Regions from separate parts of the Shewanella sp. Isolate7 genome, predicted to be linked through region 3. Evidence: predicted binding sites of a transcription regulator. Region 3 holds the regulator's gene; each other region holds the start of a gene.
What was found. Region 3 encodes sigma-54, which starts transcription at its own class of promoters, with help from an activator protein. Its sites were predicted from a motif close to GTTGGCACGNNNNTNGNNT; they were not measured.

Region 1 (4,163 bases), on a different contig from region 3:
GCCGCTGGATCTGGTCAAGGTGTTTGGCCGCGAGGCCGATACCGTATTGGAAATTGGTTTCGGCATGGGCGCTTCACTCGTCGAGATGGCCAAGGCCGCTCCGGAGCTTAACTTCATCGGTATCGAAGTGCACAAGCCCGGTGTCGGTGCCTGCCTGGCAGATGCGGCTGAGGCCGGTGTTACTAACCTGCGCGTGTTTCACCATGACGCCATCGAGGTATTGGAAAACAGCATTCAAAGCGGCAGCCTAGCCAGAGTACAGCTATTCTTTCCTGATCCTTGGCATAAGAAGCGTCATCATAAGCGCCGTATCGTGCAGCCCGAGTTTGCCCAGCTTATCCGTCGTTGCCTGAAGGTTGGCGGTGTGTTCCATCTGGCGACCGATTGGGAAAACTATAGCGAGCATATGTTAGAGGTGATGAGCGACGCGCCCGGTTATAAGAACCAGGCACAAGAGGGGGATTTTGTGCCCCGTCCGGATCATCGCCCTTTGACCAAGTTTGAGGCCAGGGGTCATCGTCTGGGGCATGGCGTCTGGGATCTGATGTTCGAGCGTACCGAGTAAGCTTTATTTCTATATAAAAGAGGGAATACACATGGCAACACGTAGTCGTCGTTTACGTAAAAAATTACGCATTGATGAGTTTCAAGAGTTCGGCTTCGATGTGAATTGGACCTTTGATGATTCGGTAACCGAAGAGCAGATCGATGCTATCGTCGACCAGTTTATCGACCAGGTGATCGAAGAGCGAAAGCTGGGTTTCCACGGTGGCGGCCATAAAGAGTGGGAGGGCATCATTGCCACTCAAACCATTGGCAAGTGCACCGAAGAAGACCGACAAGCCGTGAGTGACTTCTGGAAGAAGCAGCCGGCTAAAGATGTTGTGGTTAGCGAGCTGTACGACATCTGGTGGAACTAATGCCACAGAAGGACCTGCTCGAGACCATTATCGAGCAGGTGCGTCCTCTGCTGGGAAAGGGCAAGGTCGCCGACTATATTCCTGCCCTGGCGGAGGTCGATCCCACAAAGCTTGGGATCGCCGTGACCACAGTAGACGGTCAAACCATAGGGGCTGGAGACTATCTCGAGCCCTTTTCGATCCAGAGTATCTCCAAGGTCTTTAGCCTCACGGTCGCCCTGACTCTGTATGAGGAGGGGGAGATCTGGTCGCGTGTCGGCAAGGAGCCATCGGGGCAATCATTTAACTCCCTGGTGCAGATTGAGCTCGAGCGCGGGGTGCCGAGAAACCCCTTTATCAACGCCGGTGCCCTGATCATCGCCGACCTGCTGCAGAGTCGTCTCGGTGCGCCCAAGCATCATATGCTCGAGGTGGTGAGAAAGCTGAGCGCCGATCCCCATGTGATTTATGACAAGCGCGTCGCGGCCTCGGAATATGAGCATAGTGCCCGCAATGCGGCGATAGCCTATTTGATGAAATCGTTCGGCAACTTTAGCAACGATGTCGATAAGGTACTGAAAAACTACTTTCACTACTGCGCGCTTAAGATGAGCTGCGCCGATCTCTCAAGGGCCATGCTCTATCTGGCCAATCGTGGCCAGAGCCTTTCTGGGCAGCAGGTGGTCTCCCCCATACAGACACGTAAGCTTAACGCGCTGCTGGCGACATCTGGTCTGTACGACGGCGCAGGTGAATTTGCCTATCGTGTGGGCATGCCGGGCAAGAGTGGTGTGGGCGGCGGTATCATCGCCGTGATCCCTGGGGACATGAGCATCTGTGTCTGGTCGCCCGAACTCGATAAGAACGGTAACTCCCTGGCGGGCACTGCCGCGCTGGAGCGACTCTCCCAAGCCCTGGGCCGCTCTATCTTATAATAGAGCGCCTATCCGAGGCGCTCTTTTTATTCAGCCTTTTCACTCTTAGCCGATTTCTTTTTTCTCTTTTCTTCTCTTTTCTTCTATTAGCCGCCATTCCCTCAATGGTGAAATTTGCTAAAAACTGGCAGAAGGCTTTACTTTTCTGAGATCCTTGCCGACAGGCAGGTTTTACCTTATAACGCAAAATTTACCTAATCTATTGATTATATTAAATTAGTTAAAATTGGCACGATACCTGTATTGTTTGCTCTCAATGACACATGGTGCACCTTAAGCTTCACATCATGTGATTTTCAATGACTTAAGGATTAAGAATATGAAGAAATTGACCGCATCTCTTGGACTGACCGCTTTCGTACTTGCCACCACCAGTGCCGCCTGGGCAGGTGAGGATAAGGACGACCACATCTCGTTCGGCAGAGATGACAAGCAGTGTGAGGTCAGCCTTAACTATGATGTCTCGGTAGAGCCGAGCAAGCTGGTGGTCAGTGAAGCCAAAAAAGAGGTGTATCGCATCGAGCTTGGTCGTCTGTACGTTAACGGTGACAAGGTTGAGCTCAACGATAAGCAGCAGGCCCTGGTTAACCAATATGCAGGTGAGGTGTCTAAGCAGCTGCCCGAGGTGATCGACGTGGTGCATGACGCCGTCGATATAGCCTCTACCGCGGTTAGCATGGCGCTCACCCCTCTGTTAGGCGACGCCGCTGGCGCGAAAATTGATGAGATGATGGACGGCCTGTCTCAGCGTATCGACACGGTTGCCTACCAGAATGGCGACAAGTTTTACCTGGGCGCGACCGAATCTTCTATCGAAGATACCTTCGGTAAAGAGTTCGAGCAGGAGATGGAGCAGCTGGTGCAGAGCTCTATCGGTAGCATGATGATGACCCTGGGGAGCGAGATGATGAAGGGTGACGGTGAGAGCTTCGAAGAGAAGATGAACGCCTTCTCTGCCAAGATGGACAAGGTGGGCGACGATATCGAAGCCCAGATTGAACAGCAGGCAACGGATCTTGAAGCGCGCGCCGACAAGCTGTGTGACAACTTCCAGCAACTGGTTGCCTTAGAGTCTCAGATGCGTAGTGAAGTCCCGGCGCTGCGCGACTATCCACTGGTTAGTGCTAAGCAACAAACCCTGCGCGAATAAGTCGCAAACAATCTCCTCTGGCAAAGCAACATCCACATTTCCCTGCACTTACCTTGGGTGCAGGGCTTTTTTTATTCTGGGCCCGCCATTCTTATGACTTTTCCTCCACTCCTAACTGGGTGTATAGTGGCTAGAAAATAGGTATTAGAATCAAAGAGCAAATCTTTGGTATACTTGTAAAAAATAATAACAATGCTGGCGAAATTTCGATAACGAAATGGCTAACAGTCTGACTCTACTCTTAAAATAATCTGCATAGTCAAGGGGATAACTTCGAAGTCAGGAGGTATCTCTATGATTTATAATTGGTATTTATAGGGTCGCATACACCTTAAGGCTATTTAAATGTTAGAACTTTTAGAACCTATTGCAATTTTTACTCATGTTGCTCGTGCCGGGAGTTTTAGCTCTGCTGCGCGAAAATTGGGGATTTCTAAATCAAAGGTCAGTACTCAAGTTGCCGATCTTGAGCATAAATTAGGTGTTCAGCTGATACAGCGTACCACTCGGAGTCTGAGTTTAACCGAAGCCGGACAGCTACTTTATGCCCAGGGTGAAGAGTTGTTGCGCGATGCCGACCAGGCGGTTGCCAGCGTGCACAATCTTAACGATGCCACACGCGGTGTACTCAAGGTGGGGATCTCCCAATCTTTCGGTACCATGCACATCATTCCTGCCTTGCCCGATTTTATGGCCAGACATCCCGAGTTGGAGCTACAGGTAAGCCTGTTGGATCATAAGGTCGATGTGGTCAGTGAAGGTTTGGATCTGCTATTGACCATGTCTGAGCAGTTACCACTCGGCATGGTGGCCAGGCCGCTGATGAAGTGTCAGTTCCTGCTGGCGGCATCGCCTGAGTATGTTGCCAAGCACGGCTACCCTGAGCGCCCCGAACAGCTGGTGGATCATAACTGTCTGGTGTACCACGGTGAGTGGCATGAGCATAGCGTCTGGCAGTTTAAGAAGGGTGACGACTACTGCGAGATAGGTGTATCGGGTAATTTCAGGGTCGATAACGCCCCTGCGCTTAAGTCTGCCGCGGTAAGTGGCCTGGGGGTCGTCTATCTTGCCAGTTACCTGCTGGAAGATGAGATAGAGAAGGGCACACTGGTGCCACTATTGCCAGAATGGCAGTTAACTCACCATCTGCCACTGCAGGCCGTTTACCCAAGACGTAAA
Region 2 (4,163 bases), on a different contig from region 3:
TGCCAGTGAAGAACGCCTGGAGCAGCAGAGGTTGCAACAGCTTGCCGCGATGGAGAAGGTCCCCGAGCCTCAACCCCAAGATGCAGAGGCAGCACAAGGCGGCCATAAGGTGACAGGAAGCCTGGAAACTGACAGGCAGGAAACTGACAGCCAGGAAACTGATACTCAGGAAACTAATACCCAGGAAGCTAAAAGCCAGGCCGCTGTCGATACCTCGACACAGGTAGAGCAGGGCGAACAGCCAATACCTGGTGATGCACCGCAAGAGACGAGCCCAGATGAAGACACGTCAAAGCCGACTACTTGATAAGCTAAGACACCATACCCAGGCGGTCGCGCCATTTATGCCCGAGGCGTCGGGTCAGCTGGTGCGCGTGGTGGGTCTCACCCTGGAGGCTACCGGTTGCAAGGCGCCCGTGGGGAGCCTGTGTAGCATTGCCACCATGGCTGGGGATCTGATCGCCGAGGTAATAGGCTTCGACGACAAGCTACTCTACCTGATGCCCATCGAGGAGCTCAGTGGGGTGATGCCTGGCGCCAAGGTGACGCCACTGGGTGAGCAGACCGGGCTGAATGTCGGCATGGGCCTGCTTGGCCGCGTGCTTGATGGTAATGGCGCGCCGATAGATGGCCTGGGCCTGCTGCATACCGACCAGAGAGCCACTCGCCACGCCACCATGTTAAACCCCCTGGCGCGACGCGCCATCAGCGAACCCTTGGATGTCGGCGTTCGCGCCATCAACGCCATGTTGACCGTGGGTAAGGGCCAGCGTATGGGCCTGTTTGCCGGTTCCGGCGTGGGTAAGAGTGTGCTGCTGGGCATGATGACTCGGGGGACCACGGCCGATGTGATCGTGGTGGGCCTAGTCGGGGAACGTGGCCGAGAGGTCAAAGAGTTTATCGAAGAGATCCTGGGGGCCGAGGGACGCGCCCGCAGCGTGGTGGTGGCGGCGCCCGCCGATACCTCTCCGCTGATGCGCTTAAGGGCCTGTGAGACCTCGACCCGCATCGCCGAGTACTTTCGCGATCTGGGTTATAACGTGCTGCTCTTGATGGACAGCCTGACCCGTTACGCCCAGGCGCAGCGTGAGATTGCCCTAGCGGTCGGTGAGCCACCTGCGACTAAAGGTTATCCGCCTTCTGTGTTTGCCAAGTTGCCCAAACTGGTGGAGCGCGCCGGTAATGGCGGCGCAGGACAGGGCTCTATTACCGCTTTTTATACCGTGCTCACCGAGGGGGACGATCTGCAAGACCCCATCGCCGATGCGGCGAGGGCGATCCTCGATGGCCACATCGTATTATCGCGGGCGCTAGCCGATTCTGGCCATTATCCCGCCATCGATGTCGAGGCCTCTATCAGCCGTGTGGCACCAATGGTGATCAGCGATGCGCATCTCGAGGCTACGCGGCGGGTGAAGCAGATGTATTCTCTGTATCAACAGAACCGCGATCTTATCTCTATCGGTGCCTATACCCAGGGGAGCGACCCACGTATCGACAACGCCATTCGGCTGCAGCCTGCCATGAATGCCTTCTTGAGGCAGACCATGAAGGAGGCCATCAGCTTCGATTCCAGCGCCTTGATGCTGGGGCAGTTAAGTGCCCAGTGTCAGGTCTAGTCTGGCACTAATCCGAGAGCGAAACTGCCATGGCGAAACATGATCCCTTAGAGACAGTACTCAAGTTAGCCCTCGATGCAGAGGAAGCTGCGGCGACTCAGCTTCGAGGTGTGCAGCTGACCCTCAATAAGTGCCGCCAGCAGCTCGATGCCCTTCGGCAGTACCGTCTGGACTATATGAAACAGATGGAAGGTAAACAGGGCCAAGTGATTGCCGCCAGTAGCTATCATCAATTTCATCAGTTCATTCGTCAAATCGATGAGGCGATCGACAAGCAGGTATTCGCCGTCGCCGAAACCGACAAGCAGCGTGTGAAGGCGCAGGAATATTGGCAGGGTAAGCAACAAAAGCGCAAGGCGGTCGAGTTGTTGTTGAGCCATAAGGCCGAGGCTAAACAAAAATTTGAGGCTAAACAGGAACAAAAGATGATCGACGAGTTTGCCTCTCAGCAGTTCTTCCGTCAGTCCACTCGTTAACCTTTGCCCTTCGGTGAGAGCTGCGGAGACATTCGCCGCTTTCCCCCTTAGGCCTCTCTTCTCAAACCGCGTCTTTTTTAATCCTAGTTGTTATTAACTTGGCATTTTTATTGCTAGATTTTGGTTAGTAAGGGCTATTGAGTCCATAGCGACAGCGAATAATTGACGCTCGGGCGGCACGTGAACTTAGCGAGCCCCAAATGAGTGTTGGAGGAAGCATGCCACAGATGACCCAGATACTCCTATCCAATGTCGAGTCCGGCAAAGAGAAAGGCGGGGTGTTGCCCAGTTCGTCCGAATCGACTGCCGAGTCAAAGTCAGAAAACAAAGGTTTTTCAGAGGCTTTGGCTAAGGTAAGCAATCAGGATGAGAAGAGTTCACCGGCGAAGTCTCGCCCGCAAAACCCGGGCGATAACCTGGCTGCTGGCGATAGCGTCGCCAAGGCCGGTGCTAAGCAAGCTAAGGACTCTGATCAGGACAAAGATAGCGACGATGTCTCCCATGTGCTGGCGCAGATCCAGCTTGCCAACAAGTTGGGGGATGAGGCGGAGCTTGCCGCCGACGGCGTCATTTTGCCGCCGGGTGAAGGTGATGGTGAGTCTTCTGCCGATAACGAGTTGTTTCCTAGCTTGGTTAAGGGGGCTAAGGATAGAGTCGACGGTGAAAAAGAAGTGCTAGAAGGCATAGGCGACTCACTTAAACCTGGCGCCGGGGACGATCATATCCAGCCAGTTATCAATCCTAATGGATTAGGGAGCGAGGCTATCCTTGCGCATCTTCCCGATGACGCCCTGAATGAGGTGGTGGCCCAGACGGGTTTGTCCGAGGATGAATTGATGGCCTTGCCGCCCCAGATGCTAGAGGGGCTTATTCATGGTGTGACTGATAAAGGAAAGCTGGCTCAGGGCCAAGGCAAGGCAACTGAGACCGATGAGGCAAATCTCGCGGCGCTGATAAGTGACGCCAAGAAGTATCTCGCCGCCCTAGCCGGTCAATCGCAAACCCCGGCGGCTTCTTCTCAAGTTGGACCATCACAGACGGCTGGCGCTGCCAGTGACTCTCCAATCAGCCAAGCTGGTATTGGTCAGGCAGGTCTTGGTCAAGTTGAGTCCAGCCAAGGAGGCCTAGCCTCTGTCATGAAGGCGAACGGCTTAGATGGTGCGGGCGATGACAAAGGGGCTAAAGTCATATTGGGCGAGGCCAAATTCGGTGAGTCTAAGTTGGGTGAGTCTAAGTTTAGTGAAGCCAAGCTAGCCGTCGAGCAGACACAAAACAGCGTTGGCAAACTTGCCGAAGCCCGTGGCGATGCCAAGGGGGCGCAAGCGCTCTTGAGGGAGGCTAACCTCTCCGTTGCCATGTCGTCAAAGGTTGGCGACATGAGCGATGTTGCACCTGATACTAAGCTTAATGGCTTGTCGATACAGGGATTACAGGGGGCAAGAAGCGAGGCCATCCCGCAATATCAGATGTCTATCAAGCCTCAGGGTGAACCTGTGGTTCAGATGCAGGAGATGATCCAAAAGTTCTCCCCCGTGATGCGTCAGCAGCTGGTGGCCATGGTGAGCCAAGGTGTACAACAGGCGGAGATTCGCTTGGATCCCCCCGAGCTTGGCCACATGATGGTACGGGTTCAGGTGCAGGGTGATCAGACTCAGGTGCAGTTCCATGTGACTCAGACCCAGACACGGGATCTGGTCGAGCAGGCTATCCCACGTCTGCGAGAGCTTTTGGCCGAGCAGGGGATGCAGCTGACCGACAGTAACGTCTCCCAAGGCGGTAAAGAGCAGGATGGCAGCGGCGAGCAGGGCGAAGGAGCCGGCCATGGTCTGGCTGAGATGGATGAAATTTCGGCAGAAGAGAGCCTGTTAGTGTCGAATAACGCAACAAGTTATCGTTCGGGTATAGATTATTACGCGTAAGCAGGTAACCTATAGGTTGGTATGATTGCCCAATCGTTTGATATGCGCTAAAAAATCATGACTATGCTGAGTGTAAGCCGAGCGTGATAGGGATAAGAGATGGCGGAAGAAGAATCGTTAGAACTTGAAGAAAATGTAGAGCCTAAGAG
Region 3 (4,163 bases):
TCCACCAGTTTAGCGATGGGATCCAGTAACTTACCTTCGAGCTGTATCGCCTCCTTGAGGGAGACCTTAGAGCGTGACAGCGGGTGTAGTCTGCGGGTCTCGCTATAGCGCTTGAGCAGCACGCTGTCGCTGGAGTTCAGGAAGAAACTTAAGATTTCGGTATCTTTGGGAAGCTTGGCCAGCTGCTTTTCCAGCTGGATCTCTTCGCTCGGCATATTGCGCACGTCGACACTGATGGCCACGAGATCGTTGCGTCCCTTGAGCTGCTCCAGCAGGGACTCCATCATCTGCAGTGGCAGATTATCGACACAGTAATAGCCTAGATCTTCTAAGACCCTAAGCGCGACGGATTTTCCCGATCCTGAGCGTCCTGATACCAAAACCAATTTCATTGGGTGATCACCTGATAGAGTTCGGATTCATCTTGGGTCTTTCTTAGCTGCTTAATGATCGCCTTATCATTGAGCTTCTCGGCCATGGCGGCCAGGGTGCTAAGATGTTGCTCGCATTGATCTGCGGGCACTAATAATGCAAAAAGGATATCGACGGGCTGATTGTCAATGGCATCGAATGCGATTGGTTCAGCACATTTCACCAGTACGGCCACGGGTTGATCTATGTTGGTCAGCCGCCCGTGAGGAATCGCGATACCATTGCCTATACCTGTGCTGCCCATTTTCTCTCGAGCCAGAAGGCTTTCAAAAATTTCTTGAGAGGAGAGGGTAGGGTACTGGACAGCGGCTAAGTCGCTGATAAGCTCCAGTACCTTTTTCTTACTGCCCGGAGTGGCGCAGGTGGTGCACTCCGGCCGCAGGATGGTACTCAGTTCCATCGTTAATGTTTAGTAAGCTTCTCTTTGTGTTTAATGACCTGACGATCGAGTTTGTCAATCAGGGAGTCTATCGCGGCATACATGTCCGCATGTTCGGATGTTGCGAACACTTCTCCGCCGCGGAGATGTAACTTTGCCTCAACCTTCTGTTGCAACTTTTCGACATTTAATACAACGTGCACATTATTGATCTGATCGAAATGACGTTCAAGCTTTGTGAATTTCTCTTCGATGTAGCTTCGTAGAGATTGGGTGATCTCGATATGGTGCCCAGTCAGGTTTATTTGCATAAAGATAGTCCTCCAGTTTCCAGGTTTGTTTTATAAGCTCTTGCGCTGATTCGACGGCGGTATCAGCATCGCTTCGCGATACTTGGCAATGGTGCGTCTAGCTACCTTGATACCCTGTTCGGCCAAGAGTTGAGCCATCTTGCTGTCGCTCAATGGCTTTTTCTGGTTTTCCGCAGCAACCAGCTTCTTGATGAAGGCGCGTATTGCTGTTGAAGAGCACTCTCCGCCATCGTCGGTACCGACGTGACTGGAGAAGAAGTATTTGAGTTCGAAGATCCCTCTCGGGGTATGCATATATTTTTGTGTGGTCACACGTGAGATGGTGGACTCGTGCATCTCCACCGCCTCGGCAATGTCGTTCAGTACCATGGGCTTCATCGCCTCTTCACCAAATTCGAAGAAGCCTTGTTGGAAGTCGACGATACAGTTGGTCACCTTGAGCAGGGTCTCGTTGCGGCTCTCCAGGCTCTTAAGGAACCATTTGGCTTCCTGCAGGTGGCCACGAATAAACTGGCCATCCGCCTGGCTCTTGGTGCTGCGCGCCATGGCGGCATACTGCTGATTGACGTTGATCTTGGGCATGCTGTCGGGATTAAGCTCGACCACCCAGCGCCCCTTCTTCTTGGTGACGGTCACATCCGGGATCACATACTCGTCGCGGCTGGCGGTGATGGCGAGACCGGGACGGGGATTGAGTGTCTGGATCAGGGCGATGGCATCCCTTAGGTCATCTTCTTTGAGCTTGGTCTTGCGCATCAACAGACGGAAGTCGCGGCCGGCGATGAGATCCAGATGTTCCTTGATCAGCATGCGGGCGTTGGCGATGTGCGGCGTGTCGTCGCTGTATTGGGCGAGCTGAATCGTCAGGCATTCGCTGAGATCCCTCGCCGCCACGCCGATGGGATCGAAGTGTTGTACCCGCTTGAGTACAGCCTCGACCTCGTCGAGTTCGATCTCAGGATCGCCCATGGCTTCGAGAATATCTTCACAGGTCTGGGTCAGGTAACCACGCTCGTCGATGGCATCTATGATGGCGGTGGCGATGGCCAGATCGTTATCGGAAAAGGGGGTCAGGTTCTTCTGCCACTCAAGGTGTTCATACAGGCCTTCGCTGGTTTCACCCTGAAAAGGCATGTCGTCGTCACGCATGGCGCCCGAGCTGGAGTTGGGCGAGGCGGTATAGACCTCGTCCCAGGTGGTATCGACCGGCAGCTCGTCTGGCATGGAGTCCTGGGTCAGGGCGTCAGAGGTCTCGACACCTGAATTATCCTGGCTCGAATCCAGCTCTATCTTGTCGTCGTACTTGTTATCGAAGTTGTCGCTGACGGTATCATCTTGCAGCTCGACATTGGCGCTCTCCTGCTCTTCGTCCAACTCCAGTAGCGGGTTAGATTCTAATGCCTGCTGGATCTCCTGCTGCAACTCTAATGACGACAACTGCAACAGACGAATGGCCTGTTGTAGCTGGGGCGTCATGGTGAGATGCTGACCCATTTTGAGCTGAAGTGACGCTTTCATCGTACTGCTATTCCCTTGTTTCTAATTATAAAATGAGAAAGCTCTGGCTATATGTGCCGGACAAATATATCGAATAGTCGCTAAGGCCACAATCTAAGATAGGTTTTTCTGTGTGGCCCCGTTATAAGATTAACTATAGCTTGAATTGTTCACCTAAGTACACTGCTCGTACTTGCTGGTTGTCTAAGATTTCGGCGGGTGTGCCTTCGGCGATCAGATTACCATGGCTGACGATATAGGCTTTCTCACAGACATCTAGTGTTTCGCGCACATTATGGTCGGTGATCAACACCCCCAGGCCACGATTCTTAAGCTGCTCGATGATCTTCTTGATGTCGATGACCGAGATGGGATCGACCCCGGCGAAAGGCTCGTCGAGAAGAATAAACTTAGGGTTGGCGGCCAGCGCCCTGGCGATCTCTACCCGGCGACGTTCACCACCTGAGAGTGCCATGCCGTGGCTGTCACGGATGTGGGTGATATGGAACTCTTCCAGCAGGTGTTCCAGTTCCTCTTCGCGGCCGTCGTTGTTCAGATCGCTGCGGGTCTGCAGTACGGCCATGATGTTGTCGCGTACCGAGAGCTTACGAAAGATGCTGGCTTCCTGAGGCAGATAACCTATGCCCTTGCGGGCGCGCAGGTGCATGGGATCCAGCGTCAGGTCGTCATCGTCGATAAAGATGCGGCCCTTGTCGCTCTGCACCAATCCGACGACCATGTAGAAGGTGGTGGTCTTGCCGGCGCCGTTTGGCCCCAGCAGGCCGACGATCTGCCCGGTCTTGACCGTGAGGCTCACGTCTTGGACAACGGCACGACTCTTATAGCTCTTGGCGAGGTTCTCCGCCTTCAAGGTTAGGTGTGTCATTGCTTTTCCTGTTTGGGCTGTTCGGGTTTCTGTTCTGGCTGGATCTGCTCCTGATAGTTCTCAGGCTGAATGATGGTGATCACTCTGTCTTTGCCGCTGCTCTCGGCGATCAGCTGTTGCTGCTCTATGTTGTAGCGGATCTGCGAACCTGTGACCTGGCTGCCTTCCTGTTCCAGGGTGGCGTCGCCGATCAGTGTCAGGGTGCGGCTGGAAAGCTCGTAGCGTATCTCCTTGGCACTGGCAGATGCTGGGCGGCCATCTTCCATCACCTGAGAGTAGGTGGCTGGGTTGCCGGTGGCGATGAGGATCTTGCCGCTATTCTTCTCTTTGCTGAAGGCGCGCAGCTTACTGGCCAAAATCTTGATTGAGCCTTGTGTGACTTCTACCGGACCGTGGAAGATGATCTGGTTGTTCTTGATGTCGGCTTCCTGGCTGGCGGCAGAGATCTTAACCTCTTGCAGCAGGTCGTTTACCTCGGCGTGGGCGCCAATACTGACCAGGGACAGCAGGCCAGCAAGAATAAGGCTATTTAGTTTCATATGTTCCTTCTACCTGACTCGTCAGTCGTATATTTTGTGCGTTGAGATCGGCATATAAGCCTTCCCCGGTAATGAGGAAATCTTGCCCTGTGACCCGAATGCTTCTGTCGGATGTCATA
Region 4 (4,163 bases), on a different contig from region 3:
TAGAAGGGGTACTCAAAGGTCGCGGGCCTATTTCGCTCAAACACGAAATGCCCTATCCAGGCCGCACCATAGCCCAAGACCGGCAGCAGCCACAGCATCCAATATTTGCCCAGCACAATAGCCATGACTAAGAGTGCGAGCACCGACAGGCTACCGACATAATGCAAGGTGCGGCACCTAGGATCTCTATGCTGCGACAGATAAAACGGATAGAAATCCCGAAAGTTGGTATAGCGTTTACTCAATTTCGGTGCTCCGATAGAAAAGCAGCTCCCCCGGCACGCCACCGATGACCAGGCGCTCAATGGGCGCAAAATCCATGGAAGAAAAGAGATGAGCATGCTCGTCCTGTGTCACGTAAACCCCGACGCCTTCGAGCTCGGGTTGCTCGTCACACCAGCTCATTACCGCCTGAATCAAACGCTTACCTAACCCCTTATGCTGCTCGATCGGGGGGACGGCAATGAACTGCAATATGCCACATTGAGTGCTGGGCAGATGTTCGAGGATCGAAGACTCTTTCTTCATCAGCGCCTGGGTCGACTGCCAACCGGCGCTTAACAACATCTTGAGGCGCCAATGCCAATATCTGGCTTCCCCTAAAGGTACCTGCTGGGTCACGATACAGGCCAAGCCAATCAGGCGTTCCTCCTCAAACAGGCCGATCAAAGCCTGCTCCTCTTGCCAGAGGGTATGCAGTTCCTCGCGAATAGCCCCACGCAGCTTCTGTTCATATTGCGCCTTGTCTCCCTTATGCAGGGCGGCAATAAAGAAGGGATCATCATGGTAGGCGTTATAGAGAATCGAGGCGGCGACACGTAGGTCTTCGGCGGTTAAATAGACAGCTTTATAGGTTTCATTAACAGGTGGGGTAGCTGTTGTCATCATTGCTGTTATTCCTTGATCCAGATCAACATTGTCCAATGTAACAAGCTCGTAAAAAAGTGCAAACTTTAATCGATTCGAAACTTTATCAATTTATTGCATACTAAATAGGAGCACCTCATTACTACTAACAAGCGAGGGATAAGATGGATATAACACAACCCGATCTAGCCAGCTTATTTGATCAACTCGGCCTGCCGAGCGACCCCGATGCCGTAGAGGCTTTTATCAAGCAACATTCCATCGCCGCGGAGATCCATATTGCCGAGGCGCCCTTCTGGTCTCAGGCCCAGAAGCACTTTTTAGCCGAGGCCTTAGGGAAGGTGCGAACAAGTCGTCGCACAGCTCTGGCTTTGATAGCAGCGACAGTTCAAGGCATTCAACTGAGGGCATGCCGAGGCCTGCTGAAGTTGAATAACGCCGAAATGGTGTTGCTATCAAAGCCCCGCAGGGCGAGGCTTACAGCGGTATTTGCTGCGTTACAGTTCTTGCGAAGGACTAGGGCCATTCGCTGCAAACTGTGCCTAGCATCTATCCACTTTAAGCACACGCAGAGCAAGCGCACAGCTCTGGCTTTGATAGCAGCGACAGTTCAAGGCATTCAACTGAGGGCATGCCGAGGCCTGCTGAAGTTGAATAACGCCGAAATGGTGTTGCTATCAAAGCCCCGCAGGGCGAGGCTTACAGCGGTATTTGCTGCGTTACAGTTCTTGCGAAGGACTAGGGCCATTCGCTGCAAACTGTGCCTAGCATCTATCCACTTTAAGCACACGCAGAGCAAGCACGGGACTTATTCGCACCTTCCTTAGCAGAAGATGCCATGTGGACAGAGGTGATCGATCATCTCGATGCCCAGCTTAGAGCCTAGGCTATAGGCATAAAGTATCACCTTATAGCGCAACGAACTAAGGCCGCCAAAAGGCTTAACACCAAAAGACCTAAACAAAAAAGCAAGCCAACTTGGCTTGCCTTTAAAGGTTAACTTATTCCATTACATGTTCTGATAGGCCTTCTCGCCCCAGCCCACGACGCGGTTATCCGTGATCACAATAGGTGTACATTCATCCTTAGTGGTCGTGCCATCTTCGCGCGTACGCTGGGTACGATAGTAGAGTACGTTGATCGTCTTATCTTGCTTGGTATAGGCCTCGTTAAAATCGGCTGTGCCCATCAGTGTCAGCACCTGGTCGCGGGTCATCCCCAAAGATAACTTAGACAGATTAACGCGGTTCTGCTCCTGCACGCGCTCCCAAGAATTACCTGTGCTCCATCCCTTGTCGCCTTCGCCCACATTCAATACACACCCAGATAGCGCTATACTGGCGGCGCCTAAGACCAATGCTGTTGTTAATTTTGTTTTCACTTTCACGTCCTGTTTATCTATTATAACTGGATTCAGGTAAAGCAAAGCTTATGCCAAACAGACATATCAATATTTATCAAAACCTTAAGATAAATTTGATTTTTAATTCATGTCAGCCAGGCTAAAAAGTAAGGAATTTCACCAATCATGAGTCCTCTCGAACAGGTGCTGGTCGCCGCACGAAAATTGAGTCTGGCGGGTAAGCCCCCCAGCCTGGCTTTAATCAAGGCGAGTCTCGGCAACTCACTTCCCATGCCCATACTGGTACAAGGGTTACAACGCTTTAAATCAATGTCGGCCGACGAACAGGCGGCGATAGTGGTCAGCGCAGCGGCACCTACAGCAAGTATTCAGAGTGCAGAGGCGGCGCCGAATCTTGCCCAGCTGGCTGAGCAGGTCGCTAAGCTCACTGCCAATCAAGAGATCTTGATTAAACGTATCACCGAGCTCGAAGCCAAATTAAACGACAAGGGTAATTGCTGATGCACGTGGTGGAACTCAGATTCGAGTGTTTTGACAACACCACCATCACGGCCGCCGAGCGTGCCATTAATGGTCTACTCGAAGCCTACCGCGCCAATGGTCAGGTATTGGGACGCGAATTTGCCGTGGCCTTCAACGAAGGTGAATTCAGGGTGCATCTGCTGTTACCAGAAAAGAGCAGCCTAGCCAAACGTTTCAACAGCCCCTGGGTCAACTATGCCCTCGAAGAACTCACCGAGGCCAAACTGTTGCATCCAAGAGAAAAATATATCGGTCAGGATATCAACTCTGAAGTCAGCAGCACAGAGACACCCAGCTGGCAACTACTCTATACCAGCTATGTGCATATGTGCTCTCCCCTGAGAAATGGTGATACCCTGCAGCCCATTCCCTTGTATCGACTCCCGGCGACCTTTAACGGCGATCACAAGCGGGTGATCAAGTGGCAAACCGAATGGCAGGCCTGTGATGAATTGCAGATGGCGGCGGCCACTAAGGCAGAGTTTGCCGCCTTAGACGAACTGAGTCAGTGCGACAGCGACCTGTTTCGTCGCGGCTGGGATCTGCGTGGACGCATCGAATACCTCACCAAGATCCCTACCTACTACTATCTCTATCGTGTAGGGGGCGAGAGTCTGGCCGCCGAACAGCAAAGACCCTGTCCACGTTGCGGTAACCCCCATTGGCTACAGGAGACACCACTGCTGGATCTGTTCCACTTCAAATGCGATAACTGCCGCATCGTCTCCAACATCTCCTGGGATCACCTTTAATCAATACGTCTCTGCAAATGAGGCGCACTTCAACCAAGGCGTCTCTTCACCGCTATAGTCCTTTGTGAGCAGACTATTATTTAACGCTGAGCTTAGCCCTTAGCGCGCAGATGGCGCCACATGGTCTTGAGTCGCTGCCAGATCCCGGGATGATCTGTCTCGGGCATAGCGACTTCGACCGGTTTCTGCGGCGGACAGACTCGCGGGCTAAGAGAAGCAATAAAATCCTCCAGACTATCGGCCAGTTGACGATGAGGCAGCTCACCCGGAATCTCTATCCAGACGCTGCCATTCTCATTATCCACCACCAACATCTCGTCGCCTTCCCCCAGCACGCCGATAAACCAGGTCGCAGGCTGTTTCAGCTTCTGTTTCATCATCAGGTGGCCGATGAGATTTTGCTGTAAGTATTCAAAATCTTGCTGGTTCCAAGGCTGTAGTAGCTCCCCTTTACCAAAGTCTGAGTCAAACATCAGCGGCGCCGAAAAATAGCGCCCATACAAGGCCTGTATGCTCGGATGCAGTTTGATGGAGAGCGCATGCTCTATGTTGTCGAACTGCCCCTGGCTGTCGCGTCTTACCGCCTGCCACTGCACCGAGCGCTCGGGCGACGCTTCCACCTTTTCCTGATCGCACGCCAGGACGCAGATTGAGGCTTC

Region 1: L1D47_RS04630 (YggN family protein) is a predicted target of sigma-54. The motif match lies at 2,060-2,078, and genes of this name have one in related genera.
Region 2: L1D47_RS13350 (flagellar hook-length control protein FliK) is a predicted target of sigma-54. The motif match lies at 2,193-2,211, and genes of this name have one in related genera.
Region 4: L1D47_RS00440 (DUF3192 domain-containing protein) is a predicted target of sigma-54. The motif match lies at 2,288-2,306, and genes of this name have one in related genera.

The regions. Positions count from the first base shown of each region.
Region 1 covers NZ_JAKEVJ010000012.1:78,361-82,523, reverse strand. Annotated here, with positions in the region: gene trmB (tRNA (guanosine(46)-N7)-methyltransferase TrmB) at 1-565, shown strand, start outside; gene L1D47_RS04640 (YggL family protein) at 597-920, shown strand; gene glsB (glutaminase B) at 920-1,834, shown strand; gene L1D47_RS04630 (YggN family protein) at 2,154-2,984, shown strand; gene L1D47_RS04625 (LysR family transcriptional regulator) at 3,330-4,163, shown strand, end outside.
Region 2 covers NZ_JAKEVJ010000048.1:26,014-30,176, reverse strand. Annotated here, with positions in the region: gene fliH (flagellar assembly protein FliH) at 1-307, shown strand, start outside; gene fliI (flagellar protein export ATPase FliI) at 279-1,619, shown strand; gene fliJ (flagellar export protein FliJ) at 1,649-2,095, shown strand; gene L1D47_RS13350 (flagellar hook-length control protein FliK) at 2,323-4,014, shown strand; gene fliL (flagellar basal body-associated protein FliL) at 4,114-4,163, shown strand, end outside.
Region 3 covers NZ_JAKEVJ010000003.1:65,710-69,872, forward strand. Annotated here, with positions in the region: gene rapZ (RNase adapter RapZ) at 1-392, opposite strand, end outside; gene ptsN (PTS IIA-like nitrogen regulatory protein PtsN) at 389-832, opposite strand; gene hpf (ribosome hibernation promoting factor) at 835-1,122, opposite strand; gene L1D47_RS01385 (RNA polymerase factor sigma-54) at 1,153-2,640, opposite strand; gene lptB (LPS export ABC transporter ATP-binding protein) at 2,774-3,505, opposite strand; gene lptA (lipopolysaccharide transport periplasmic protein LptA) at 3,502-4,044, opposite strand; gene lptC (LPS export ABC transporter periplasmic protein LptC) at 4,031-4,163, opposite strand, start outside.
Region 4 covers NZ_JAKEVJ010000001.1:109,173-113,335, forward strand. Annotated here, with positions in the region: gene L1D47_RS00420 (DUF962 domain-containing protein) at 1-245, opposite strand, end outside; gene L1D47_RS00425 (GNAT family N-acetyltransferase) at 238-888, opposite strand; gene L1D47_RS00430 (DUF2789 family protein) at 1,032-1,694, shown strand; gene L1D47_RS00440 (DUF3192 domain-containing protein) at 1,877-2,248, opposite strand; gene L1D47_RS00445 (hypothetical protein) at 2,396-2,731, shown strand; gene L1D47_RS00450 (Zn-ribbon-containing protein) at 2,731-3,504, shown strand; gene syd (SecY-interacting protein) at 3,597-4,163, opposite strand, start outside.